3 regions of the Streptomyces sp. NA04227 genome follow, and region 2 is predicted to be linked to each of the others. Evidence: riboswitches for the same ligand, from Rfam matches in the RefSeq annotation. Region 2 holds a riboswitch; each other region holds the start of a gene.
The links. Region 2 has a riboswitch for thiamine pyrophosphate ahead of thiO (glycine oxidase ThiO). Riboswitches for the same ligand answer to the same signal wherever they lie in the genome.
Positions count from the first base shown of each region.

Region 1: linked by a shared signal. The riboswitch ahead of thiC (phosphomethylpyrimidine synthase ThiC) and the one ahead of thiO (glycine oxidase ThiO) in region 2 are both predicted to bind thiamine pyrophosphate.
Region 3: linked by a shared signal. The riboswitch ahead of HUT18_RS26850 (thiamine ABC transporter substrate binding subunit) and the one ahead of thiO (glycine oxidase ThiO) in region 2 are both predicted to bind thiamine pyrophosphate.

Region 1 is NZ_CP054918.1:4,018,849-4,028,192, forward strand. Features, by position in the region: gene HUT18_RS17090 (cupin domain-containing protein) at 1-114, shown strand, start outside; gene HUT18_RS17095 (DUF5326 family protein) at 288-506, shown strand; gene HUT18_RS17100 (IclR family transcriptional regulator) at 971-1,684, shown strand; gene HUT18_RS17105 (SsgA family sporulation/cell division regulator) at 1,824-2,261, shown strand; gene HUT18_RS17110 (YibE/F family protein) at 2,371-3,903, opposite strand; TPP riboswitch at 3,976-4,146, shown strand; gene thiC (phosphomethylpyrimidine synthase ThiC) at 4,140-5,912, shown strand; gene HUT18_RS17120 (hypothetical protein) at 6,060-6,806, opposite strand; gene HUT18_RS17125 (hypothetical protein) at 6,951-8,084, opposite strand; gene HUT18_RS17130 (hypothetical protein) at 8,350-8,901, shown strand; gene HUT18_RS17135 (metallophosphoesterase) at 9,047-9,344, opposite strand, start outside.
Region 2 is NZ_CP054918.1:1,450,021-1,459,364, reverse strand. Features, by position in the region: gene pknB (Stk1 family PASTA domain-containing Ser/Thr kinase) at 1-1,508, opposite strand, end outside; gene HUT18_RS06010 (thiazole synthase) at 1,817-2,611, opposite strand; gene thiS (sulfur carrier protein ThiS) at 2,614-2,814, opposite strand; gene thiO (glycine oxidase ThiO) at 2,835-4,019, opposite strand; TPP riboswitch at 4,016-4,129, opposite strand; gene HUT18_RS05995 (hypothetical protein) at 4,222-4,569, shown strand; gene HUT18_RS05990 (NAD(P)/FAD-dependent oxidoreductase) at 4,608-5,861, shown strand; gene HUT18_RS05985 (Rv2175c family DNA-binding protein) at 6,089-6,454, shown strand; gene thiE (thiamine phosphate synthase) at 6,530-7,180, shown strand; gene metF (methylenetetrahydrofolate reductase [NAD(P)H]) at 7,360-8,280, shown strand; partial or broken gene HUT18_RS05970 (hypothetical protein) at 8,332-8,658, shown strand.
Region 3 is NZ_CP054918.1:6,291,122-6,300,465, forward strand. Features, by position in the region: gene rpsB (30S ribosomal protein S2) at 1-363, shown strand, start outside; gene tsf (translation elongation factor Ts) at 489-1,325, shown strand; gene pyrH (UMP kinase) at 1,503-2,264, shown strand; gene frr (ribosome recycling factor) at 2,377-2,934, shown strand; gene HUT18_RS26835 (phosphatidate cytidylyltransferase) at 2,934-4,085, shown strand; gene HUT18_RS26840 (cold-shock protein) at 4,271-4,492, shown strand; gene rlmN (23S rRNA (adenine(2503)-C(2))-methyltransferase RlmN) at 4,593-5,699, shown strand; TPP riboswitch at 5,771-5,898, shown strand; gene HUT18_RS26850 (thiamine ABC transporter substrate binding subunit) at 5,977-7,068, shown strand; gene HUT18_RS26855 (iron ABC transporter permease) at 7,065-8,774, shown strand; gene HUT18_RS26860 (ABC transporter ATP-binding protein) at 8,777-9,344, shown strand, end outside.

The DNA.
Region 1 (9,344 bases), 2.6 Mb from region 2:
ACACCGGTGGCGCGCGGCAGCGTCGTCTACGTGCCCGCCGGTGTCCCGCACAAGTTCCACCACATCAGCGAGGACCTGCGTGTGATGGTCGTCTTCTCGCCGCCCGAGAGCTGAACCCGGCGGGCGCGTGTCCCCGGGTCGTACGCGGACCCGGGATTCCCTAGGGGGAGGTTCAGGGATCGGCGAGGGGTGCGAGGGCTCCTTTCGTGCGGCGCGCCGCCTAGCATCGACAGCGAGGACGACAAGGTGCCGAGGTGCCCCGAGCGGCTGGACGAGAGGCAAGGACGATGGCTGGGCGAGGATTCTTCGCGGGTTTGCCCGGGTGGGTGAAGTGGGTCGCGGTGCCCCTGCTGGCCCTGGTCGTCTTCGGCGGTGTGCTGGGCGGCATCCTCTCCTTCCTGTTCGGACTGCTGTTCAAGGTGCTGCTCCTGGTGGCCCTGGTGGCGGGCCTGATCTACGTCGTACGGAAGGTCACCCGCTCCGGGGCGGGGCGCGGGGACTTGTAGGCGCGCTACGGCGCGCGAGGCGCAGGGCGGGGCGGTGCGGGGCGGGGGCCCGTGCCGCCCCGCGGCCTTGGTGGGTAGTGCGGGTCAACGGGGCGTACGGGCAAGGGCGTTGCGAGGCCGGGCCGGGCGGTGTCCGGTGCTGTCGGTCCGGCCGGGGGCGGGAGAGCGTGTTCGGGCGCCTGTAGCAGGCGTTCCCTCGCCAGGGGGAAGTTTTTCCACAGGCGGCCGGTGGTCAACGGTCAGCCGTTAAAGTCCAGAACTCCCAGCACAGGGCGAGGCCACGGGCCGAGCCCCTCCCGTTTTCCTCTCCGACCCCCTCCGGAGCCCCACCTTCGGGAGTCACCTTGGCCAGGACCGACGCAGGCCCCGCGAAGTCCCCGCCCGCCCAGCCGACCGCCGCCCGCCGCCCGTCCGCCGGACCTCCGCCCGGCGCCCCGACCCTCATCTCCTCGGTGCAGCGCGCGATGCGTCTGCTCGAAAGCGCGGCCCTGCACCGGGACGGCGCCCCCGCCAAACAGCTCGCGCGGGAGGCCGGGCTCGCCCTGCCCACCGCGTACCACCTGCTGCGGACCCTGGTGCACGAGGGATATCTCCGGCGCGAGCAGGGGGTGTTCGTCCTCGGCTCGGCCGCCGAGCGACTGAGCAGTGGCGCGGCGGCGCACAACCGTCGCGCCAAGATCGACGAGACCCTGCACACCTGTAGTGAACTCCTCGGTGTTCCGCTCTACTTCGCGGTCTACCAGGAGGGCGAGATCGAGGTGGTCACGGTCGCGGACCGGGCCGCCTACCCGGCCGTGGAGGAGTGGGCGGACTTCCGGGCCACGGCGCACGCCCACGCGATCGGCCAGTGTCTGCTCTCCCAGCTCGACCCGCAGGCCCGCCGCGAACACCTGACGCGTCACCCCGTACGCCCGCTGACGCCCTACACGGTGCGTGACGGGCGGGAGTTGTTGGCGCGACTCGAAAGAGTGCCGCGCATGCAACCGGTGACGGAGCGTCAAGAATACGCACTCGGAACGGTTTGCGCCGCGGTCCCCATCACAGCGGGCACCACGGCCGCCGCCGTGGCCCTCTCCCTCCCCGCTCACCAGGCACGACGCCTGTTGCCCGTGGCGCACAGACTCCAGGCCGAGATCAGTCGAGTGGTGGGTTCACTGGCGTTCTCTATCAGCATCTGAAAACTCACTCCTTGTGATCTCTCGTATACGTAGAGCAAGATTCTCTTCAGTCGGACAGAGTGCGGATCACGGCGTGAGCCAGGACCGCGTTCTGGCTCCGGCGTCCGGACACGACGGCACACGACGCGACGGGGTAGGCATGCGCGAGTCGGTACAAGCAGAGGTCATGATGAGCTTCCTCGTGTCGGAGGAGCTCTCGTTCCGCATTCCGGTGGAACTGCGGTACGAGACCGCCGACCCCTATGCGGTACGGCTGACCTTTCACTTGCCCGGGGACGCACCCGTCACCTGGGCCTTCGGCAGGGAACTGCTGATCGACGGAGTGGGCGGACCGTGCGGCGACGGAGACGTACGCATCGCACCCGCCGACTCCGAACAGCTCCACGAGGTGCTGATCAAACTCCAAGTGGGCAGCGACCAGGCGGTGTTCAGGGCCTCCGTGGCCCCGCTGGTCGCCTTCCTGGACCGCACCGACAAGCTGGTCCCGCTCGGCCAGGAGCGCGCCCTCGCGGACTTCGACGCCCACCTCGACGAGGCGCTGGACCGCATCCTCACCGAGGAACAGAGCGCGGGCTGACACGGTCGCCGAGCGTTGCCGTAACGCTTCAGCTCTGCGCAAAGGAAGCGTCCCGTGCCGCCGAAGCCGTACCGGAGGGCGAACACCGCCCTCCGGCTCGGCGGCCGGTTCAGCGTTTGCGGCGCCGCCCGCGCCCGCCGCGCAGGGCCGCCCGGCCCGGACCGGCGCTCGCGCCCGTGCCGCTCGCGCCACCGCCGCCCGTACCGTCGCCGGTCGGGCCGCCCGCCGTGGCGCCGGCCGCGACGGGCGCCTCGCCGGGCTTGTCGGCCGAGACGACCAGCGCCGCGAGCGCCGTGGTCATCGGTACGGAGGCGACGAGCCCGATCGAGCCGATCAGGGTCCGCACGATCTCCTCCGCGACCAGCTCACTGTTGGCCACCGTGCCCACGCTGGACTGGGCGATGGAGAACAGCAGCAGCAAGGGCAACGCGGCGCCCGCGTAGGCAAGGACGAGGGTGTTGACCACCGAGGCGATGTGGTCGCGGCCGATGCGGATCGCCGCCCGGTACAGGCCGCGCCGCCCCATGCCCGGGTCGGCCTGGTGCAGTTCCCAGACCGCCGAGGTCTGGGTGACCGTCACATCGTCGAGCACACCCAGCGAACCGATGATGACCCCGGCGAGCAGCAGGCCGCTCATGTCCAGGTCGGGGTACAGGCCGTGGATCAGGCCCGTGTTGTCGTCGGTGTTGCCGGTCAGCGCCGCCCAGTCGATGAACAGCGAGCCGAGCAGACCGATGAGCAGCAGCGAGGCGAGCGTGCCGAGCACCGCGACCGAGGTTCTGGCCGTGAACCCGTGGCACAGATACAGCGCCACCAGCATGATCGCGCTGGCCCCGACCACCGCCACCACCAGCGGATTCGAGCCCTGCAGAATCGCCGGGAGGATGAACACGGTGAGCACCAGGAAGCTCACGGCCAGCGCGACCAGCGCCATCACCCCGCGCATCCGCCCCACGACCACCACCACGAGCGCGAACAGACCCGCGAGCACCACCAGCGGCAGCTTGCGGTTCACATCGGTGACGGAGTACTGGAGTTCGCGCGGCGCGTCCGGCGCGTAGGCGACGACCACCTTCTGGCCCTCGTGCAACTGCCGTGGCGAGTCCGGCTGGACGATCTCGGTGAAGGTGCGGCCCTTGTCCTTGCCGCTGGTCACCTTGACGGTCGCCTTGCTACAGGTGCCCTTGGCCCGCTGCTCGGCCGAGTTGCCCTCGGCGGTCGAGGTGTCGCCGTTGGGGGGTGTGGCCGAGGGGTTCACCGAGGAGCACGGGAGCTTGTCGAGCCGGGTCACCTCCGCCGACTGCGTCTGCCGGTCGAAGCCGACCCCGGTGCGCTTGTGGTCGGGGGTGTCACCGGGCCACAGCACGGCCAGGCCCACAACGACCGCCGCCGCGAAGGGAATCACCACCGCGGCGATGATCCGGCGCAGATGCCGGGAGACCGGCGCCGCCGGACCGTGGCTGTGCGTATGACCGTGCCCGTCGCCCCCGTGCCCGGCCGGACCACCGCCGTGACCACCGCCGCCACCGCCACCGCCCGCGCCGCCCCCGCCGTGTCCGCTGCCCGGCCCGTCGTGGCCGCCGTGACCGTGGCCGGGCGGCGGTCCGGAAGGCGGATTCGGGGGCTGCTGCATCGTCGTCACCGGCCGATCATCGCAAGAACGCCATGGGCCCACTGTTCAGCACGCCCGCCATGACGCTAGCGTGGAGGCACCTTTGCACAACGCGGGAGCTCGGAGCACCGGGCTGAGAGGGCGCTGAATCTCCGTACGGAGCAGGCATTTCGGACAGATTCCGAGGATGCCGGCCGACGGCGGGAGTGGCTGCGTCGACCGCCGAACCTGTTACCGGGTAATGCCGGCGTAGGGAGATAGGTCTCATGACCATTCACGACGCACGCACGCCTGCCTCCACACCGGAGGCCGGCACGGACGGCACACCTGCGGGCTGGCACAAGGCGTACATCGAGGGCTCCCGCCCCGATCTGCGGGTGCCGGTACGCCAGGTGCACCTCACCAACGGATCCGCCGTCACGCTCTACGACACCTCGGGCCCGTACACCGACCCGGCCGCCGAGCCCGACGTACGCGCCGGGCTCCCGGCGCTGCGCAACGCCTGGATCGCCGAGCGCGGCGACACCGAGGAGTACGAGGGCCGCCCGATGCGCCCCGAGGACGACGGCCTCAAGCCCAACTCCGCCGGGCTGCGCAACCTCGACGCCCTCTTCCCGGGCGGCGAGCGCAAGCCGCGCCGCAGCGCCACGGGCAGGCCGGTGACCCAGCTCGCGTACGCGCGCCGCGGTGAGATCACGCCCGAGATGGAGTACGTGGCCCTCCGGGAGAACGTCGACCCCGAGGTCGTCCGGGAGGAACTCGCCGCGGGCCGCGCGGTGCTCCCGGCCAACGTCAACCACCCGGAGATCGAGCCGATGATCATCGGCAAGCGGTTCCTGGTGAAGGTCAACGCCAACATCGGCAACTCCGCGGTGACCTCCTCCATCGAGGAGGAGGTGGAGAAGATGACCTGGGCCACCCGCTGGGGCGCCGACACGGTCATGGACCTGTCCACCGGCCGCAACATCCACACCACCCGCGAGTGGGTACTGCGCAACTCCCCCGTCCCCATCGGCACCGTCCCCCTCTACCAGGCCCTGGAGAAGGTCGACGGCCGCGCCGAGGAACTGACCTGGGAGATCTACAAGGACACGGTCCTCGAACAGGCCGAGCAGGGCGTGGACTACATGACCGTGCACGCGGGCGTACGCCTCGCGCACGTCCCGCTCACCGCGAACCGCAAGACGGGCATCGTCTCGCGCGGCGGCTCGATCATGGCCGCCTGGTGCCTCGCGCACCACAAGGAGAGCTTCCTCTACGAGCACTTCGAGGAGCTCTGCGAGATCCTCGCCGCCTACGACGTCACGTACTCGCTCGGCGACGGCCTGCGCCCCGGCTCCATCGCGGACGCCAACGACGAGGCGCAGTTCGCCGAACTGCACACCCTCGGCGAACTCAACCGCATCGCGCGCCGCCACGAGGTGCAGACGATGATCGAGGGCCCGGGCCACGTCCCGATGCACAAGATCAAGGAGAACATCGACCTCCAGCAGGAGATCTGCGAAGAGGCGCCGTTCTACACCCTCGGCCCGCTGACCACGGACGTCGCCCCGGCCTACGACCACATCACCTCCGGCATCGGCGCCGCGATGATCGGCTGGTGGGGCACGGCCATGCTCTGCTACGTCACGCCCAAGGAGCACCTGGGCCTGCCCAACCGCGACGACGTCAAGACCGGCGTGATCACGTACAAGATCGCCGCCCACGCCGCCGACCTAGCCAAGGGCCATCCGGGCGCCCAGGAATGGGACGACGCCCTGTCCGACGCGCGCTTCGAGTTCCGCTGGGAGGACCAGTTCAACCTGGCCCTCGACCCGGACACGGCACGGGAGTTCCACGACGAGACCCTCCCGGCCGAGCCCGCGAAGACCGCCCACTTCTGCTCGATGTGCGGTCCGAAGTTCTGCTCGATGAAGATCTCCCAGGACATCCGCCGCGAACACGGCAGTACGAAGTCCGAGATCGAGGCGGGGATGGAGCAGAAGTCGAAGGAGTTCGCGGACGCGGGGAACCGGGTGTATCTGCCGATCGCGGACTGAGTGAGCTGATCGGTCTGATCGGTCTGATCGGTCTGAGCGGACTGATCGGACCGAGGTCCAGGAAGGCGTCGTCCCAGAGGCTTTGGCCTGCTGGGACGACGCCTTTGCCCGTACTCGGTGAACTCCCGGACGGGCAGGGGCCCGTCGTCAGTGGTTCACGGTGACCGTGCGGGTCAGAGCGCGGTCGTCGTGCTTCGGGAGGACGACGCCCTCGGCGGTCACGCGGTCGCCCTTCTCGATCTTCGGGGCGTCGGTGCGCGGGCCGACGATCCACTTCAGGTCGGGTCCGGCGAGGGTGAACACAGTGACCTCGTGGCCGCGGATCTTCTCCGTACGGACGTCGGTGACCTTGCCCTTCGCCTTCACGTGCTTGAGGTTGCCCGGGTGCTTCGGGGGCTTGCAGTGCGCCGGAAGCGCGGGGCGCGCGTGCTCACCTTCCGCGCCGGCGGGGAGCGCGGGCTTGGTCCGCTCAGCCCTCTTCGCGTCCGTCCCCGTCTCGTCCGTCCCCACCTTCAACTCCGGCTTGGTGAGGCCTTTCCCAAGGTTCGCCCCGAGGCCCTTCCCGAGGCCCTTCCCGAGGCCCTTCCCGAGGTCCGTCCCGAGGATCTCCCCGAGGTCCTTCTCGGCGTCCTTCACGACGTCCTTGGGGTGGACGCGCTTGACGATCTTGCACCCGCCGGGGTGCTTGCCCTGCGGTTCGGCCGGAGTGGCCGCCGAACCGGGAGCCGTGGAGTCCGTGCCCGTGCCCGTGCCCGCGTCCGAGGCCTGTGCCGCGCCGCCGAGTGCGAGCAGACAGGCCACGGTCACGCCGGTCAGGGCGGTCGCCCGGCGGAGGTTGCTGATACGGCTGATGCCGCTGGTACGGCTGAAGCTGCTGGTACGGCTGGTACGCATGAGATTCCTTCTCGTCGATCCCTCTCGTCGAGCCACGAGGGGGAAGCCGTCGGTCGCGCCGCCGCGTCGCGGGGTGCGCGCTACCGGAAACGTAGGAACCGACGATGAGGAGGAACTGTGAGCCGGATCAGAATTCCTTAATCCTTACGGGGAGTTGGCGTCCCCGAGGGCGCCTCGGCGGCCGGGCGCTGTGCCGTCCCGACCGGCACCCGCGCCGGAGTCGGCGGCCGTACCGGACCCCGCCGCACCGGATCCGCTCGTACCGGACGCCGCTCGAGAGCCGCCGAAGTCGGGGCTGCTGTAGTGCGGGCTGGAGTACCGGGGCCGGTTCGGGCCGCGGTCACCGTCGTTGGGGCTGCTGAAGCCCGGCCGGTGGTAGCCGAGTTGAGGCATCCGCTGGCCCGGCTCGGAGGGGTGCGGGACGGGGGTTCCCGCGGTGGCGGGGCGGGCCAGGGCCTCGGCCAGAAAGGGACGGATACCGCGTTCGGTGAGGGCGTCCAGCCAGTCCTGACGGGCACGTTCGACCTCGGCCAGCTTGGCGCGTTCCGCACGGGCGGCGGGCATCGAGGCGGCGGAGTTGCGCAGTGCGGTGAGCAGCAGCCCGGTGGCGGCGATCAGGATCGCGAGGGCGGTCAGCACGGCGAAGGCCCAGCCGGTGGCGACCATCGTCGTGGCGAAGGCCGTCCCCGGACTCACCGCCCTGAGCAGATAGCCGACCAGCAGGAATATCACCGCCGCGGCCCCGGCGAGCATGGGCGCGAGGACGGCGATCACCGCGAACACGCCCGCACTCGCCCCCTCCACCACCTCGACGGCACCGGCCGCCAGGTTTCCGGTGGCGTCGATGCCCTGCACCGACTCCGGCGCAGAGCCGTCCCGCGAACCGTTTCCTCTACTGCCGCCGCTCGCGCTTCCGGCGCTTTCGCCGCTCAAACCGGTCGTCGTGCCGCTACCGGAATCGGCTTCCTCGCCAAGGCCGTTGGCGGCGCCGGAGGGTCCGGTCCCGACCGTGGCGGACGCGGCAGAGCCGAGCGGCGCGGGGTTCCGCAGTTCCGCACGGGTCCGTACGTATCTCTCGTACTCCGTGGCCGCGGCAGCGGTGATCAGCGCGGTGGCACTCAGCGCCATGGTGCGCAACTGCTCCGAGTTCAGGCGCCGTTCGGTGGCGGCGGTCGCACCCGGCTCGTTCGAAGCGGAGTGCAGCGCCTCGTCGAGGGCCCGCTCGTAGGCGAGCCGGTCCTCGTTCATCAGGTGCTGCGGAACACTGTTCATGTGCATCCCCCGATGCTCCGTAGGGCGTGTGGCCCGCACGGATTGCGGGCCGAGGGCAGAAACGGAGGGGAGCCTGCTACGGATACGCCGATGGTAGAGGGGTCACCGCTCAAGGTGACAGAGGATTACGCGAATTCGGTTGGACCGGTCCCGGGTGTGGTAGCACTGCGTACCCGGTATGGGCAGTGATTCGGGCCGGGTGCGTCCAGGTGTTCGGGCGCCTCGCGCCGCGCCTGACGGGTTGTCAGTGGGCGTCATTACGCTCGGCGGCATGACCTACATCTTCGACGTGTTCACCGAGCCCCGCGACGGATCCAGGCTGTCCGGGAACGTGGAGTACCGGGATCGCGACAACTACGGCTTCTCGCAAGGCCCCGTGTTCGGCCTGCAACTGCTCATGGACGCCTGGCGGGAGGGCGGCGACTTCGGCGCCGGGGCCGTGTCCGAGGCGACGAAGGCCGAGTTCACCGAGCTCTTCGAGATCTTCCTGGGCCGCCAGATACGCGTCGACGAGGAGGGCTACCTGCTGAAGGAGGGCTCCACCGAGGTACGCATACCCCGCGTCAAGGCCGAGGACTTCCACAAGGGCGAACTCGGCAGGAGCAGGGGCTACTCCGACGGCGTCCATTACGTCACGCTCGTGCCCCGACCCGAGGAGTTCGCCCGCCGGACCGCGGAGATCATCGTGTCCTGGGAGATCGAGGAGGACGACAGCGGGTCCGCCGATTTCACCTTGGAGGTGAGCGACCCCCGCTACCTGGAGCACTTCAGCAAGAGCGCGTACTTCCAGACGGCGTTCACGGGGCATCTGCCGAGGCGGTAGGGACGGCGGCCGGTGCGCGCTCTGTAGTGGGGGGCCTCAGATTGTGGCAGTGGCCGTCCCCGCTCGTGCACGAGGCGCCACTTCAACTCATCGGCTCAGGGGCTCAGTTCATGGACCCGGGGTCCCAGTTCGTGGACCCGGCGCCTCAGTTCGCCAGCGGCAGGCGGCGGACCAGGAGTTTCCCGGCCATGGTGATACCGCCGTCCATCGCGATCGCCAGCCCGTCGGCATAGATGTGCGGTCCCTCGACGGCCGGGCCCTCGCCGTCTTCGCCGTCCTCCGAACCGACCTCACCGAGCAGATACGGGATCGGGCTGTGGCCGTGGACGACACGGGAACCGCCGTACGTCTCCAGGAGTTCGCGCACCGCAGCGGCGCCGCCCTCGTCGCGGAAGGCGAAGCGCTTGGTGAACTTGCGGAACAGGTCCCAGGTCTCGTCCGCG
Region 2 (9,344 bases):
GTGCCCTCGCCGGGCTCCGCCGAGACGACGGAGCCCACGGCGAGCTCGTCGTCGAACTCCTTTGTCACCATGCCTGGTTTGAGGCCCGCCTGCTTCAGCCGCTCCTTGGCCTTGGCCAGCGGGACGCCTTCCAGCGCGGGCACCTTCACGTTCTCGGGGCCCAGCGAGACGGTCAGGTCCACCTCGTCGTTGTCGCGGATCTTGGCACCGGCCTCGGGCGAACTGGCCATCACGGTGCCGCGCTTGTCGGTGTCGCTGTACGTGCGCTTGATGTCACCGACTTCCAGACCGGCCGCCTCGATCCGGTCCCGGGCCTGGGCCTCGGTCTTCGTCAGCAACGGCGGGACCTTGGTGAACTGGCCCGAGTTGATGTACCAGACCCCGACGCCCAGGCCCAGGGCACAGACGACGGCGGCGACCAGGACAAGGATCAGACGGCGCCGCCGGGGGTCGGGCGGTTCCACCGAGGCGGCCGGGGCCGACTCGACCGGCGGCTGCGGCGGCAGGAGCAGCCTGCTCGTCCGGTTCAGCTCGTCCTCGGCCGCGGCGGTCTGCGCGGAAGGTCCGGGGCGCGGGGCGATACGCGGGATCACGCTGGTGCGGTCCTCGGCGTTGTCGTGTTCCGCGCCGTGCGCCTGCGGGGGTACGGCGTCGAGCTGCGCCGCGGTGAGCGCGGCGCGCGCCTCGCGCACCTGGGCGAGGAGTTCGCGCGCGTCCTGCGGGCGTGCCTCCGGATCGCGGGCGGCCGCCGTCGAGACCAGCGGGTCGAGCCCCGGTGCGAGGCCGGGCACGACGGCCGACGGCAGCGGCATGTCCTCGTTGAGGTGCCGGAACAGGACCTGCGCCGGGGTGTCGCCGTCGTGCGGCTTGGCGCCGGTGAGCATCTCGTACAGGAGCACACCGCAGGCGTAGACGTCCACGCGCGGCTCGGCCGTACCGCTGTCGATCTGCTCGGGCGCCAGGTACGAGACCGTGCCGAGGATCGTGTCGGTGGAGCTGGTGACCGTGTTCACGGCGCGGACCAGGCCGAAGTCGGCGACCTTGACCCGGCCGTCGTCCCCGATCAGGACGTTCTCCGGCTTCATGTCCCGGTGCACGAACCCGGCGCGGTGCGCGGCGCCGAGCGCGGCGAGCACCGGCTCCAGGATGTCGAGCGCGGCCCGCGGCGAGAGCGCCCCGCGATCCCGCAGGACGTCACGCAGGGTGCACCCGGCCACGTACTCCATGGCGAGGTACACATACGCGCCGTCCGCCCCCTGGTCGTACACCGCGACCACATTGGGGTGCGAGAGCCTGGCCACCGACTTGGCCTCGCGCATGAAGCGCTCCACGAAGACGGCGTCCCCGGCGAGCGAGGTGTGCATCACCTTGAGCGCGAGCACCCGGTCGAGGCGGGTGTCCACGGCCCGGTAGACCGTGGCCATCCCGCCCGTCGCGATACGCGCGTCCACGCGGTAGCGGCCGTCGAGCAGCTGCCCGACGAGGGGATCCTGAAGGGTCGTGTCCACGCAGGCGAGTGTACGAGCAGTCACCGACACCCCAGGCCACTGCGGGAAACCGGCAACAGTACTGCAGCCGAGCTGTGACAGCCCGGGTCCGCCGTACCCGCACGGCGGACCGTCACCGGTACGGGCGACGCGGACGCGTCCGTTCGTACGCGTGGCCCGGCGCCTCCCGGTCCCGCGCCTCCCGGCCGGGCCGCGCCCACGGGAGTACCCGCGCCCGCGCACACGCGGTCACGCACGCCCGCGCACGTGCCCGCATACCCGCGCCGGGCGCACCCGCCCGCGTGACCGGCGCCCGCCCGCCCGCGCGATCAGAACGCGGGCCGCTCCGGATCCAGCCGCGCCATGCCCTCACCGGGCGAGGACGCCTCCGCGAAGTGACGGCGCGGGATGCGTCCGGCCCGGTGGGCGAGCCGTCCCGCGTGCACCGCGGCGCGCATCGCCTCGGCCATGAGCACCGGCTCCTGGGCCCGGGTCACCGCCGAGGCGAGCATCACCCCGGCGCAGCCGAGCTCCATCGCGATGGCCGCGTCCGAGGCGGTTCCGGCGCCCGCGTCGAGGATCACCGGCACCTCGGACTGCTCGACGATCAGCTGGAAGTTGTGCGGATTGCGGATGCCGAGCCCGGAGCCGATGGGGGAGCCGAGCGGCATCACCGCCGCGCAGCCCACGTCCTGGAGCTTGCGCGCGAGCACCGGGTCGTCGTTGGTGTACGGCAGCACCGTGAACCCGTCGTCCACCAACACCTCCGCCGCGTCCAGCAGTTCGATCGGGTCGGGCAGCAGGGTCCGCTCGTCGGCGATGACCTCCAGCTTCACCAGTTCGGTGCCGAGTGCCTCCCGGGCCAGCCGGGCGGTCAGGACGGCCTCGCCCGCCGTGTAGCAGCCCGCGGTGTTGGGCAGTACGCGGATGCCGAGCCGGGACAGCACGGACAGTACGGAGCCGTGCACCTCGGTGTTGACCCGGCGCATCGCGACCGTGGTCAGCTCGGTGCCGGAGGCGATCAGGGAACGTTCGAGCACCTCGAGGGAGGGCGCGCCCCCGGTTCCCATGATCAGCCGGGAACCCAGGAGGAGGTCGCCGATCACCAGCGCGTCGTCGGCCATGGTCAGCCTCCCTGTACCGCGGTGAGGACCTCGACCCGGTCGCCCTGGCCGAGGACAGTCGCGCTCCACCGGGTGCGGGGCACCACGGTCTCGTTGAGCGCGGCCGCCACGCCGGAGGGCGCGGTGGTCAAGGTGGCGACGAGGGCCGCCAGTGTGGTGGCCGGGTCGAGTTCGTGGGGTGTGCCGTTGAGGGTGACCCGCATCGTGGCGGGTGCGGTGTCGCTCATGTGGGCTGCTCCGTGAGGTGGTGGGCGGCCGTACGAAAACGTCCGGGGCTGAACGCGCGTGCCTGCTCGGGCAGTTCGCCCGTGGTCAGGGCGTGCGCGAGGATCTCGCCGGTGGCCGGGGCGAGCAGGACGCCGTTGCGGTGGTGACCGGTGGCGAGCAGCAGGCCCGGCAGCTCGGTCGGGCCGAGCAGCGGCGCGTTGTCGGGGGAGCCGGGGCGCAGTCCGGCCCGGGTCTCGGTGAGCGGGAGTTCGGTCAGACCGGGCACCAACTCGTGGGCGTCCCGCAGGAGTTCGTACACGCCGCCCGCGGTGACCGTGGTGTCGAAACCGAGTTCCTCGCTGGTGGCGCCGACGACCAGCTCGCCGTTCTCGCGCGGCACCAGATAGACATGGCTGCCGCGGACCATGGCGCGCACCGTCCGATTGAGGAACGGCGCCCGGGCGCGCGGCACTTGGAGCCGCAGCACCTGGCCCTTGACCGGCCGTACCGGCGGCACGACGGAGGGCGGCACCCCGTCGAGCGAGGCACTGTGACTGCCCGCGGCGAGCACCACCCGGTCCGCGGCCAGCACGCCGCCGTCGTCGAGCACGACGCCGGTGGCACGGTCGCCCTCGACCCGCAGGCGCCGGACCCACCGCCGGTGGAAGACCACCCCGGCCGACTGGCAGGCCCGCAGCAGCGCGGCGAGCAGACGGCGCGGGTCCACCTGGTGGTCGCCGTCCACTCGCAGACCGCCGCGTACGCCCGGGGCCAGCATGGGCTCCAGACGGCGGCACTCACGTCCGGTGAGCCACTCCGATTCCAGGCCCGAATCGCGCTGGAGGGCGTGCAGTTCGCGCAGATGGGCCCGGTCGTCGGCGTCCAGCGCCACGGCCAGGGTGCCGCAGGTGCGATGGCCGAGGTCCATGCCGGTGGCCGAGGTGAGCTCCGCGACGAAGTCCGGATAGGCGCGTGCGGAGGCGAGGTTGAGGGCGAGCAGGTCCTGTTCGCCGTAGTGGAGTTCGGTGACCGCGGCCAGCATCCCGGCCGCCACCTTGGCCGCCCCGCCGCCCGGTTCGGGGTCGGCCACCGCGGTGCGCAGACCGCGCTGCGCGGCCCGCCAGGCGGTGACGAGCCCGATGATTCCGCCACCCACGACGACCACGTCGCAGGTGGCACCGTTCGGTGCGTGAGATCGCACGACTGATCGGCTCCTCCCTTCGCCGGTATGACCCGGATCAGGTTCGTACGGTCGGAGGCCGCCTCAGCCTCCCTCTCAGCCCGGTGCGCCGGGCTCCCGCGAGTGCTCTACGTTGGTCAGCCTAACTCGGGCCGCTCCGGGGCCGAAGACCGCGGTGACGAGTGGCTCGCAGAGCACCGCCGAGGAGCAGGAGGAGCCGTACATGACCCGCTCGCTGGACGGGGTGTGGTTCGCCCCGGTGGCAGACCAGGCCCCCGGACAGGTGGGCGCCCGCACCCGGTTCGCCTACCACGAGCACGAGGGCCGCATCTGGGCCGAGTACGAGGGCGGCGACATCGCCTACGGGCGGCTCGTCGGCACCCGGACCGGTGACCGTATCGACTTCCGCTACCTCCAGCTCACCCTCGACGGCGCCACCGCCACCGGCCACTGCGTCTCCGAGATCACCGAACTGCCCGACGGGCGGCTGCGGTTGGCGGAGAGCTGGCAGTGGGAGTCGAAGGCGGGTGCCGGGACCAGCGTTGTGGAAGAGGTCACTACGCCTCGGTGAGCCGTCGGCCGGTGGCCCCGGCTGACTAAGGTGGGCAGATGACCGAGCAGACGCAGGCAGCGCAGCCGCACTCGGAGCCGGACCGCCCCGAGGGCGTGGTCATCGCCGGTGCCGGGATGGCCGGGGTGCAGACCGCTGTCGCCCTGCGCGACCAGGGCTGGACCGGCTCCGTCACGCTGCTCGGCGCGGAACCCCATCAGCCCTACGACCGGCCGCCGCTGTCCAAGGCGATCCTGCTCGGCACCGCCGAAAGCTCCGCCTTCGAGGTCGACTTCGAGGCACTCGGCATCGAACTGCGCCTGGGCTGCGAGGTCACCGCCCTGCGCCCGGCCGAGCACACCCTGGACACCGAGGCGGGCCCGGTCCGCTACGACCGTCTCGTGCTGGCCACCGGCGCCGAGCCGATCGAACTGCCGGGCGCCACCCATGTCCCCGGCGTACACCTGCTGCGCACCCTCGACGACGCCGCGCGGCTGCGGCCCGTACTGGAACGGCGGCACCGCATCGTGGTGGTCGGCGCGGGCTGGATCGGCGCGGAGTTCGCCACCGCCGCACGGGCGGCGGGCTGTGCGGTGACGGTCGTCGAAGCCGGTCCGGTGCCGCTCGCGGGCACGCTGCCGCCGGAGGTCGCGGCGCCGATGGCCCGCTGGTACGCGGACGCGGGCGTCGACCTGCGCACCGGCGCCCTGGTCGCCGCCGTCGAGAAGGGCGCGGTGCTGCTCGCGGACGGCACCCGGCTCACGGCGGACGCGGTCGTGGTCGGCATCGGCGCCCGGCCCGCCACCCGCTGGCTGCGCGACAGCGGCCTCGCCCTCGGCGAGGACGGCTCGGTCCTCGCCGACTCCCGCCTCGCCGCCTCGGCCCCCGACGTCTACGCGGTCGGCGACTGCGCGTCCTTCCCCTCCCGCCGCTACGGCCGCCGCCTGCTCGTCCACCACTGGGACAACGCCCTCCAAGGCCCGCGCACGGTGGCGGCGAACATCATCGCCGACGTCGGCGGCGCCCCCGCCGAGTACGACCCCGTGCCCTACTTCTGGTCCGAGCAGTTCGGCCGGTTCGTGCAGTACGCGGGGTTCCACGGCGGGGCGGACACGCTGGTCTGGCGCGGGGACCCGGCCGGCGCCGCCTGGTCGGTGTGCTGGCTGCGCGAGGACCGGCTGGCCGCCGTGCTGGCGGTCGGGCGCCCGCGCGACCTCGCCCAGGGACGCAAGCTGATCGAGTCGGGCCGGACCGTCGACCGGGCGGTACTCGCCGACCCGGCGCGGCCGCTGAAGTCGGCGGTCACGGGCTGAGGCACTCGCCCCCGACCCGGGCAGCCGCCCCCACACGGGCCCTCCGGATGGCCGGGGAACGTCGCCGCACATGGCGACTCCGGGCGCCGCTGGGCCCTTCGGGCCGCGCACCGGCGCGGCGGCCACCTCCGTGCGCACCCTCTCCCACCTGCGCGAGTGCCGCACGAGGAGCGTTGTCCCGGCGGTCCGGCTTCCGACTGTCGGTCCCGGATGGCACGCTTGTCACCGTGACCGAGATTGATGCGAAGACCGATGCTCTCGTCCCTGCCTGGCTCACCCTCCCCGACATCGCCGAGATGCTCGGTGTCGAGGTGACCCGGGTGCGGCAGCTGGTCAAGGAGGGCCAGCTCATCGCCGTACGCCGTGGTGAGAACCGGGCGCTGCACGTACCGGCCGCCTTCATCGACGGCGACAAGGTGGTCAAGGGCCTCAACGGCACCCTGACGCTGCTGCGGGACGACGGCTTCACCGACGAGGAGATGCTGGAGTGGCTCTTCACTCCTGACGACACCCTGCCGGGCACCCCCGCCCAGGCCCTGAGCGAGAATCGGGGCACCGAGGTGAAGCGCCGGGCACAGGCGCTCGCCGTCTGAGCCGACACCACGACCGGTGGGCGGGACCGCGCACGCGCGGCTCCCGCCCACCGAAAGCCGGGGGGACACCGCCACATGCCCAGCACCACACCGCGCGCACAGCTCGCGGCGGCCCGCCTCTACCTCTGTGTGGACGGCCGCAAGCGACAGGGCGACCTGCCCGAGTTCCTCGACGCGGTGCTCGCGGGCGGCGTCGACATCGTGCAGCTGCGGGACAAGGGCATGGAGGCGGCCGAGGAGCTGGACTGCCTGGAGATCTTCGCCGAGGCCTGCCGCAGGCACGGCAAGCTGCTCGCGGTGAACGACCGGGCGGACGTCGCCCACGCCGCCGGCGCCGACGTCCTCCACCTCGGCCAGGGCGACCTGCCGGTGCCCGCCGCCCGCGCTCTCCTCGGAGAGAGGCCGCTGATCGGCCGCTCCACCCACGCCCCCGCCGAGGCCGCCGCGGCGGCCGTACAGCCGGGCGTCGACTACTTCTGCACCGGGCCCTGCTGGCCCACCCCCACCAAGCCGGGACGGCACGCGCCCGGACTCGACCTGGTCCGGTACACGGCGGGCCTCGGCACCGACCGCCCCTGGTTCGCCATCGGCGGCATCGGCCTCGGCAACCTCGACCAGGTCGTCGAGGCGGGCGCCCGCCGGGTCGTGGTGGTGCGGGCCCTCACCGAGGCCGACGACCCCGGCGCGGCCGCGGCCGAGTTCGTCCGGCGCCTGCGGGACGTCTGACGCCCCGCCTCGGCGCGCCCCCCTTGGGCCTGTCCGGCGCCCCGAATGTGTCCGTATTTTGAACAGCGGCCGACATCCGTCTCTCGTCCCGTCCGATGCGTGGACAACAAGCTGGCCATACCGGGGCAAATCCGATGCGTCCTGTTGGGGGACGCCGTACGGCTGACTAACCTGCGGGTATGGCCCTCGGAACTGCGTCCACCCGGACGGATCGCGCGCATACGGTGCGCGACATGCTCGCCTCCCAGGCGACGACCTACTCCTTCGAGTTCCACGCGCCCAAGACGCCGAAGGGCGAGCGGAGCCTGTGGAACTCCCTGCGCCGGGTCGAGGCGGTCTCCCCGAGCTTCGTCTCGGTGACCTACGGCGCGGGCGGCTCCACCCGGGACGGCACGGTCAAGGCGACCCAGCAGATCGTCGCCGACACCACCCTCACCCCGATCGCCCACCTCACCGCGGTCAACCACTCGGTGGCCGAGCTGCGGAACATCATCGGCCAGTACGCGGACGCCGGGATCCGCAACATGCTCGCCGTACGGGGCGACCCGCCCGGCGACCCGATGGCCGAGTGGGTGCCGCACCCCGAGGGGCTCACCTACGCCTCCGAACTGGTGGAGCTGATCAAGGAGTCCGGCGACTTCTGTGTCGGCGTCGCCGCGTTCCCCGAGATGCACCCGCGCTCGGCCCGTGAGGACGAGGACGTACGGCACTTCGTCGACAAGTGCCGCGCGGGCGCCGACTACGCGATCACGCAGATGTTCTTCCACCCGGAGTCGTATCTGCGGCTGCGCGACCAGGTGGCCGCGGCGGGCTGCGAGACGCCCATCATTCCCGAGGTCATGCCCGTGACCAGCGTGAAGATGCTGGAGCGGCTGCCGATGCTGAGCAACGCCGCCATCCCCGAGACCCTGAAAGAGCGCATCCTCGCCGCACAGGGCGATCCGGCGGCGGTACGCTCCATTGGCATCGACTTCGCGACGGAGTTCTGTGCGAGGCTGCTGGCCGAGGGCGTGCCCGGGCTGCACTTCATCACGCTGAACAACTCCACGGCGACACTCGAGATCTACGAAAATCTGGGTCTGCACCACACTCCGGCCTAGGCCGGCCCGGCCGCGTCCAACGAGGGGCGCGGCCGTTCGAGAGGGGCGTACATGGGCTGGACGGTCCTCTACATCGCGTTCGGACTGGTCGCGCTCTGGCTGCTCGGCGAGGTGCTGCTGCAGTACAAGGCGCGGCTGCGCTGGCGGCTGCTCGCGTTCGTGGGCTTCCTCGGTGTCGTGTTCGGTGTACTGATCCCCTCGATCGTGGTCATCGCGCTCGGCGCGGCCGGATTCGCCGTCGGCCAGACCTATGTGACCCTCTCCTTCCGCCGCGGCTTCTCCACCGGCTGGGCCCTCGGCGGCAGCCCCGGCGCCAGCAAGCGGCGCCGTTCCGGCGGCGGCCGCCGCGATCCCGAACTCTCCGTCTCCGGTGTCGAGTCCGCAGACGAGCACGACGAGCACGGCGACCGCGGCGCCTACGACGACGCGTCGTACGCGCCCCCGCAGCCGGGCGGCGCCCCCCTCGACGCCGAACCGCCCCGCCCCCAGACGCCGCCGCCGTACCCCGGCCACATTCCGGCCGCCCACCCGGACGAGCCGGCGGCCCCGGCCGGTTACGGCGGCCGGGCTGACACCTCCGGTGGATACGAGGACACCTCCCTCGGGTACGAGGACACTCCCCTCGGATACGAGGAGCGCGGGTCCTACGACTACCCGGGCACCGGCTACGGCTACCCCTCCGAGACGTACGCCTCCGCCGGTCCGGAACACGGCTATCCCTCGCACGGATACCAGGACCACGAGTACCAGGCGGCCACCGCCGCGGCCTCCGGCTACCCGCTCCCGCCGGAACAGCCCCACGGCTCAGGGCTCCCAGGCTCCGACTTCCCCGGCTCCGGCCTCCCCGGTCAGGACGGGTACGGCGGCGCGCACCCGGGCTACCCGCCCTACGGCCACGAGGACCCGCTCACCGGCCCCACGGCTCCCTCCGAGTTCGCGCCCTTCGGCCAGGGCACCGGCGAGCACAGCCGCCCCCTGCCGGACGAGATGCCCCCGCCGCCCGTCTACCAGCCCCAGCCGATGCCCGACGACACCGGCAACTACGGGGTGTACAGCGACGCGGC
Region 3 (9,344 bases), 4.8 Mb from region 2:
CGCAAGCTCAACATCCCGGTCGTCGCCATCCTCGACACCAACTGCGACCCCGACGAGGTCGACTACAAGATCCCGGGCAACGACGACGCGATCCGCTCCGTCACCCTGCTGACCCGTGTGATCGCCGACGCCGTCGCCGAGGGCCTGATCGCCCGTTCCGGCGCCGGTAAGGCCGAGGGTGAGAAGGCCGCGGGCGAGCCGCTCGCCGAGTGGGAGCGCGACCTGCTCGAGGGCGAGAAGAAGGCTGACGAGAAGCCGGCCGACGAGGCCGCCGAGAAGCCGGCCGAGGCCGCTGCCGAGGCTCCGGCCGAAGCCGCTGCCGAGGCTCCCGCCGAGAAGCCGGCCACGGACGAGCAGGCCTGACCCGTACAGGTTCGGTAGCTGACGGCGGGGGCTGCCTCACAAGGGCCCCCGCCGTTGCTCCGTGGATCCGCGCGGAGTGCGCGGATCTCGATGTTCCAGACTTCGAGGAAAGATTCTCTTCAATCATGGCGAACTACACCGCCGCTGACGTCAAGAAGCTCCGTGAGCTCACCGGCGCCGGCATGATGGACTGCAAGAAGGCGCTGGACGAGGCCGAGGGCAGTGTCGAGAAGGCTGTCGAGCTGCTCCGCGTCAAGGGCCAGAAGGGCGTCGCCAAGCGCGAGGGCCGTTCGGCCGAGAACGGCGCGGTCGTCTCCCTCATCGCCGACGACAACACCTCCGGCGTCATCGTCGAGCTGAAGTGCGAGACCGACTTCGTCGCCAAGGGCGAGAAGTTCCAGAGCGTGGCCAACTCCCTTGCCGCGCACGTCGCCAAGACCTCCCCGGCCGACATCGAGGCGCTGCTCGCCTCCGAGATCGAGCCCGGCAAGACCGTCCAGGCGTACGTCGACGAGGCCAACGCCAACCTCGGCGAGAAGATCGTCCTGGACCGCTTCGCCCAGTTCTCGGGCACGTACGTCGCCGCGTACATGCACCGCACGATGCCCGACCTGCCGCCGCAGATCGGTGTTCTGGTCGAGCTGGACAAGGCCGACGCCGAGACCGCCAAGGGCGTCGCGCAGCACATCGCCGCCTTCGCGCCGAAGTACCTGTCCCGCGAGGACGTTCCGGCCGAGGTCGTCGAGACCGAGCGTCGCGTCGCCGAGGAGACCACCCGCGCCGAGGGCAAGCCCGAGGCCGCCCTCCCGAAGATCGTCGAGGGCCGGGTCAACGGCTTCTTCAAGGAGGCCACCCTCCTTGGTCAGCCGTACGCGCTCGACAACAAGAAGTCCGTCCAGAAGGTCCTGGACGAGGCCGGTGTCACCCTGAAGCGCTTCTCGCGCATCAAGGTCGGCATCTGAGTCCTGGCCGCGATTGCTCCGGGACCCCGCTAGGGTTCTGGACAGTCGCCCGCGTACGGACCGCCGCACGCGACGGACGACCGCAGATCTGACGAGGAGGCCATTGCCGCGCATGGGTTGCGAACGACACCCCACCGGCAGTGGCCTTCTTCGTATGCGCACCACGAGGAGAACCCCATGACCAAGGCCGACAAGGGCGAGAACACCGACGGCAAAGTAGCCGGCCGTTTTCTGCTGAAGCTCTCCGGTGAGGCGTTCGCCGGTGGCGGTGCGCTCGGCGTGGACCCCGACGTGGTGCACGCCATCGCCCGGGAGATCGCCGCGGTGGTACGGGACGGTGCGCAGATCGCCGTCGTCATCGGCGGCGGCAACTTCTTCCGCGGCGCCGAACTGCAGCAGCGGGGCATGGACCGTGCCCGCTCCGACTACATGGGCATGCTCGGCACCGTCATGAACTGCCTGGCCCTCCAGGACTTCCTGGAGCGGGAGGGCATCGACTCCCGCGTCCAGACCGCCATCACGATGGGGCAGGTCGCGGAGCCGTACATCCCGCTGCGCGCGGTGCGGCACCTGGAGAAGGGCCGTGTGGTCATCTTCGGCGCCGGTATGGGCATGCCGTACTTCTCGACGGACACCACCGCCGCGCAGCGCGCCCTGGAGATCGACGCCCAGGCACTGCTGATGGGCAAGAACGGTGTGGACGGCGTCTACGACTCCGACCCGAAGACCAACCCCGACGCGGTGAAGTTCGACGCCCTCGGTTATGGCGAGGTCATCACCCGCGACCTGAAGGTCGCCGATGCCACGGCCGTCACGCTGTGCCGGGACAACAAGCTGCCCATCCTCGTCTTCGAGCTTCTGGCCGAGGGCAATATCGCCCGGGCCGTGAAGGGTGAGAAGATCGGCACGCTCGTCGGCGACCAGAGCACCCGCAGCTGACCCGCCGGGGGATGGACAACCCCCTGCCGGTCCGACACCGTGCAGGGAAAGACGCGACGCAGCCTGCCGCCCAGTGGACGGCGGACCCACTCAAGACACGCAGGAGCCAGTGGTGATCGAAGAGACCCTCCTCGAGGCCGAGGAGAAGATGGAGAAGGCCGTCGTGGTCGCCAAGGAGGACTTCGCCGCGATCCGCACGGGACGTGCGCACCCGGCGATGTTCAACAAGATTGTGGCCGACTACTACGGCGCGCTGACCCCGATCAACCAGCTCGCCTCGTTCTCCGTGCCCGAGCCGCGGATGGCCGTGGTGACCCCGTTCGACAAGAGCGCGCTGCGCAACATCGAGCAGGCGATCCGCGACTCCGACCTCGGCGTCAACCCGAGCAACGACGGCAGCATCATCCGGGTGGTGTTCCCCGAGCTGACCGAGGAGCGCCGCAAGGAGTACATCAAGGTCGCCAAGGGCAAGGGCGAGGACGCGAAGATCTCGATCCGTTCCGTGCGCCGCAAGGCCAAGGAGTCCATCGACAAGCTGATCAAGGACGGCGAGGTCGGCGAGGACGAGGGCCGCCGCGCGGAGAAGGAGCTCGACGACACCACCGCGAAGTACGTCGCCCAGGTGGACGAGCTGCTCAAGCACAAGGAATCCGAGCTGCTCGAGGTCTGATGAACGACTCTCCTTGGGGCGCGCCGTCGCGCACCGGCCACCCCTCGGCGTGGCCGGAGCCCGGGCAGGACACCGCCTGGGGGGCAGCACCGGCGGGTCCCCCCTACGAAGCGGGGGGAGCCCATCAGACTCGGCCCATGCCCACCGTGCCCGAGGTGCCCGCGAACGGCCGAGACGGGGAGGACGACCCCGGGGCTGCCGCGCCGGGCGGCCCGCTGTTCAGGGAAGACCCGTCCCAGCCCGCCCGCGACGGCACACCGCCGTCGCGCCCGACCACGCATCAGCCGCAGGAGCCCATGTCCACCGCGACCCCCTCCGCTCCGGCCCCGCAGAAGAAGAGTGCGGGCCGGGACCTCGGCGCGGCGATAGGGGTCGGGCTCGGCCTCGGCGCGGTGATCCTGACGTCGCTGTTCATCGTGAAGGCCGTCTTCGTCGGTGTGGTGGCCGTCGCCGTGGTCGTCGGGCTGTGGGAGCTCACCTCCCGTCTGAAGGAACGCAAGGACATCCACGCGCCGCTGGTGCCGCTGGCGCTCGGCGGCGCCGCGATGGTCGTCGCCGGATACGTCAGCGGGGCCGAGGGCGCCTGGGTGGCGATGGCGCTCACCGCGCTCGCCATCCTGGTGTGGCGGATGACCGGGCCGCCCGAGGGTTATCTCAAGGACGTCACCGCGGGCGCGTTCGCCGCCTTCTACGTGCCTTTCCTGGCGACCTTCGTCTCGCTGATGCTCGCCGCCGACGACGGCTCCCGCCGGGTGCTGACCTTCATGCTGCTCACCGTCGTCAGCGACACCGGCGCCTACGCCGTCGGCTGGCGTTTTGGCCGCAACAAGCTCGCCCCGCGCATCAGCCCCGGCAAGACCCGCGAGGGCCTCGGCGGTGCGGTGCTGTTCGCGATGGTGGCGGGCGCGCTGTGCATGGAATTCCTGATCGACGACGGCGCCTGGTGGCAGGGCCTGGTCCTGGGCCTGACCGTCGCCGTCACCGCCACCCTCGGCGACCTCGGCGAATCCATGATCAAGCGTGACCTCGGCATCAAGGACATGGGCACCCTGCTGCCCGGCCACGGCGGCATCATGGACCGCCTGGACTCCCTGCTGCCGACCGCGCCCGTGGCATGGCTGCTGATGGTGCTGTTCGTGGGGTCGGGCTGAACCGCCCGGGCCACCCCCACACTCCGAACCCGCGCGCCGGGTCCGCTCCGCGACAGGCGGCGGGCCCGGCGTCCGTGTGAGCGGAGCAAGGCTCGTGCGCCCGCGCTCACGCTCGCGTACGAGCCCGCGCGTACGACCGTAAAACGCTTGTCCCCGCCCCCTCCCGCGCCCCTACGCTGGCCGTCATGATCACTGCGACCGTCCGCGACTGGTACGAGGAAGAGGGCTGGGGCGTCCTCGACTGCCCCGAGACTCCGGGGGGCTGTTTCGCCCACTTCTCCCACATCGAGATGTCGGGGTTCCGCTCACTCACCAAGGGGCAGGTCGTCGGTCTGGAGTGGGAGGCCCTCGACTTCAAGCAGGACGGGTACGACTACGCGGCGATCCGCGTAGTGCTCCAGACCTGAGCCCGCCACCTGCCACCCACACCGCTTTGCACCCGGCCCGCGCACCCTTGTCCACAGGCGGCACGGCCCACCCCCGACGATCTGCGACACTGGTGCAGTTATGCCTGCACCCGGAGAACTCACCTTCATCGCGCCCCGCGGAGCCAAGAAGCCGCCGCGGCACCTCGCCGATCTCTCGCCCGCCGAGCGCAAGGAAGCGGTGGCCGGGATCGGGGAGAAGCCGTTCCGTGCCAAGCAGCTTTCGCAGCACTACTTCGCGCGGTACGCGCACGACCCGGCGCAGTGGACGGACATTCCCGCCGGGGCGCGCGACCGGCTCAAGGAAGCGCTGCTGCCCGAGCTGATGAGTGTGGTGCGGCACATCAGCTGTGACGAGGACACCACCCGCAAGACGCTGTGGCGGCTGTTCGACGGGACGCTCGTCGAGTCGGTGCTGATGCGCTACCCGGACCGCGTCACCATGTGCATCTCCTCGCAGGCGGGCTGCGGCATGAACTGCCCGTTCTGCGCCACCGGACAGGCCGGTCTGGACCGGAACCTGTCCACCGCGGAGATCGTCCACCAGATCGTCGACGGTATGCGCGCCCTGCGCGACGGCGAGATCCCCGGTGGGCCGGCGCGGCTGTCGAACATCGTGTTCATGGGAATGGGCGAGCCGCTGGCCAACTACAACCGGGTCGTCGGCGCGATTCGCCGCCTGACCGACCCCGAGCCGGACGGGCTCGGCCTGTCCCAGCGCGGCATCACCGTCTCCACGGTCGGCCTGGTGCCCGCCATGCACCGCTTCGCCGACGAGGGCTTCAAGTGCCGCCTCGCCGTCTCGCTGCACGCACCCGACGACGAACTGCGCGACACCCTCGTCCCCGTCAACACCCGCTGGAAGGTCCGCGAAGTCCTCGACGCCGCCTGGGAGTACGCGGCGAAGTCGGGACGCCGGATCTCCATCGAGTACGCGCTCATCCGCGACATCAACGACCAGGCCTGGCGCGGCGACCTGCTCGGGCGGCTCCTCAAGGGCAAGCGCGTGCACGTCAACCTGATCCCGCTCAACCCGACCCCGGGCTCCAAGTGGACCGCCTCGCGCCCCGAGGACGAGCGCGCCTTCGTCGCCGCGATCGAGGCCCACGGTGTGCCGGTGACCATCCGCGACACCCGCGGCCAGGAGATCGACGGCGCCTGCGGACAGCTCGCCGCCGCCGAACGCTGAGCGCCCGCCGACCACCAGGGGCCGCCCGGTACCCTGGGCGGCGTACAACCGCATAAGCACACCCGCCTTTCACTTTCCGACAGGGGAGCGCCACAGCGCTGAGAGTGCGGCACGGCTCACGTCCCACCCAGCCGTCGGCCGCAGACCCTCTGAACCTCGCCCGGGTCATTCCGGGTAGGGAGTTCGGACGTAACTCGAGCTGTTGCGCCCTGCCCCGCGAGCCCCGGCCGCGGGGCAGGGCCGCGTCTCTTCCTGGAGCGCCCAGGAGGAATCGAAGTTGAGCACCGTCACCAGCCGCACCACATACGTGGGCGTCGCCCTCGCCGCCGCCGTGGGCCTCACCACGCTGACCGCCTGCGGCGACTCCGAGGACTCCTCGTCCGGCGGCAAGTCCAAGGACGTCACCCTCGTCACCCACGACTCCTTCGCCGTCTCCAAGGACGTACTGAAGGAGTTCGAGCGCCGCACCGGCTACAAGGTGCACCGCCTCAAGGACGGCGACGCCGGACGTGCCGTCAACAAGGCCCTGCTCACCAAGGACAACCCGCAGGGCGACGTCTTCTTCGGCGTCGACAACACCCTCTTGTCGCGGGCCCTGGACGGCGGCCTGTTCCAGCCCTACCGCACGCCCGAGCTGTCCTCGCTGGACGCGGCGACCCGGCTCGACAAGGAGCACCGGGTCACCCCGGTCGACACCGGCGACATCTGCGTCAACTACGACAAGAAGTACTTCGACGAGCACCGGATCAAGCCGCCGAAGACCCTCGAGGACCTGACCCGTCCCCAGTACAAGAACCTCCTGGTCACCGAGAACGCGGGCAGCTCCTCGCCCGGCCTCGGCTTCCTGCTCGGCACGGCCGCCGCCTATGGCGACGAGGGCTGGCCCACGTACTGGAAGAAGCTCAAGGCCAACGGGATCAAGGTCGTCGACGGCTGGGAGCAGGCCTACAACCAGGAGTTCTCCGGCTCCGCGGGCGGCCGCAAGGCCGGTGGCGAGCGCCCGCTGGTCGTCTCGTACGCGTCTTCGCCGGTCGCCGAGGCCGTCTACGCCGACACCCCGCCCAAGACCGCGCCGACCGGCGTGGCCACCGGCACCTGCTTCCGCCAGATCGAGTTCGCCGGACTGCTCAGCAACGCGAAGAACCCCGAGGGCGGCAAGGCCCTCATCGACTTCCTCGCCTCCAAGCGGTTCCAGGAGGACGTGCCGCTGAACATGTTCGTCAGCCCGGTGCGCGGCGACGCCAAGGTGCCCGCCGAGTTCACCAAGTACGGGACCGTCGTGCGCGAGCCGTACACCATGGCGCCCGACAAGATCGCCGACAAGCGGGACGACTGGGTCAAGTCGTGGAACACGCTCGTCCTGAAGTGACCGCCGCGCGCAAGGCTGCCCGGCGGCTGTGGCCGAAGGGGAGCGCGGCGCGGCTCGGCCTGGCCGCCGTGCCCGCCGCGTTCTTCGCGCTGTTCTTCGCCTACCCCGTGACCGCCATCGTCCTGCGCGGGCTGCGGGAGGGCGGCCACTGGCAGTTCGGGCGCCTCGGCGAGGTGCTCGGCGATCCGGGGATCCGGCACGTCCTGTGGTTCACCACCTGGCAGGCGCTGGCCTCCACCGCGCTCACCCTGCTCGTCGCGCTGCCCGGCGCCTATGTCCTGGCCCGGCTCGACTTCCCCGGCAAGGCGCTGCTGCGCGCCCTGGTCACCGTGCCGTTCGTGTTGCCCACCGTCGTCGCGGGCAGCGCCTTCCTCGCGCTGCTCGGGCGTGGTGGCCTGCTCGACGACCTGTGGGGCCTGCGCCTGGACACCACCGTGTGGGCGATCCTCCTCGCGCACGTCTTCTTCAACTACGCCGTCGTCGTACGCACCGTCGGCGGCCTGTGGGCGCAGCTCGACCCACGCCAGGAGGAAGCCGCGCGGATGCTCGGCGCCTCCCGCCTCACCGCCTGGCGCACCGTCACCCTGCCCGCGCTCGGACCCGCGGTGGCCGCCGCCGCGCTCATGGTCTTCCTGTTCACGTTCACCTCCTTCGGCGTCGTCACCATCCTCGGCGGACCCACCTACGCCACCCTCGAAGTGGAGATCTACCGGCAGACCGCCGACGTCTTCGACCTGCCCACCGCCGCCGTGCTCAGTCTGATCCAGTTCGCCGCCGTCGCGCTGATCCTGCTCGTGCACGCGTGGACGGTGCGCCGCCGGGAGTCCGCCCTGCACCTCGTGCCGCCGGCGGCCACCGCCCACCGGCCGCGCGGCGCCGCGCAGTGGACGCTGCTCGCCGGTGTCCTGCTCACCGTGCTCGTGCTGCTCCTGCTGCCGCTCGCGGTGCTCGTCCAGCGGTCCTTCGACACCGGCGGCGGGCCCGGTCTCGGCTACTACCGGGCCCTGACCCGCAACGACGACGAGGTCTTCCTCGTGCCGCCCGTCGAAGCCATCGGCAACTCCCTGACCTACGCGCTCGCCGCCACCGCGATCGCCCTGGTCATCGGCTGCCTCGCCGCCGCCGCGCTCACCCGGCCCGGCGGCGCCGGACGCCTGCTGCGCGGATTCGACGCACTGCTGATGCTGCCGCTCGGGGTGTCCGCCGTCACCGTCGGCTTCGGTTTCCTCATCAGCCTGGACGAACCCCCGCTGGACCTGCGCGCCTCCTGGATCCTGGTGCCGCTCGCCCAGGCCCTGGTCGGGGTGCCCTTCGTGGTGCGGACCATGCTGCCCGTACTGCGCGCCATCGACCCGCGGCTGCGCGAGGCCGCCCGGGTCCTGGGCGCGGCCCCGCACCGGGTGTGGCGGGAGATCGACCTGCCGCTCGCGGCGCGTGCCCTGCTCGTCGCCGCGGGCTTCGCCTTCGCCGTCTCCCTCGGCGAGTTCGGCGCCACCGTGTTCATCGCCCGCCCCGACAACCCGACCCTGCCGGTCGCCGTGGCGCGACTGCTCGGACGGCCCGGAGAGTCCAACTACGGGCAGGCGATGGCCCTTTCCACCCTCCTCATGCTGGTGTGCGCGCTGTCGCTGCTGCTGCTCGAACGCGTCCGGCCCCGCGGCCGCGACGCCGCCGACCGTCCGGCCGTCCCCACCGGAGAGATGTGACCATGCTCCAACTCGACCGCGCCACCGTGCAGTTCGGCGACCGCCCCGTCCTCGACCGAGTGGACCTCGACGTCACGGCCCACGAGACCGTGTGCGTCCTCGGCCCCAGCGGCAGCGGCAAGTCGACCCTGCTGCGCGCCGTCGCCGGACTCCAGGAACTGACCGCCGGACGCGTCCTGTTGGACGGCCTCGACCAGCGCGGCGTACCCGCCCACAAGCGCGGCGTCGGCCTGATGTTCCAGGACCACCAGCTCTTCCCGCAGCGCGACGTCGGCGGCAACATCGCCTTCGGACCCCGCATGCACGGCGCCCCGCGCGGTCAACAACGCGCCCGTGTACGGGAGTTGCTCGACCTGGTCGGACTCGCGGGCGCCGCGAGCCGCCCCGTCGGACAGCTCTCCGGCGGCGAACAACAGCGCGTCGCCCTCGCCCGTGCCCTGGCGCCGAGCCCCCGGCTGCTCATGCTCGACGAGCCGCTCGGCCAGCTCGACCGCTCCCTGCGCGAACGTCTGGCTGTCGAACTGAGGGAGCTCTTCCACCAGTTGGGCACCACCGTGCTCGCCGTCACCC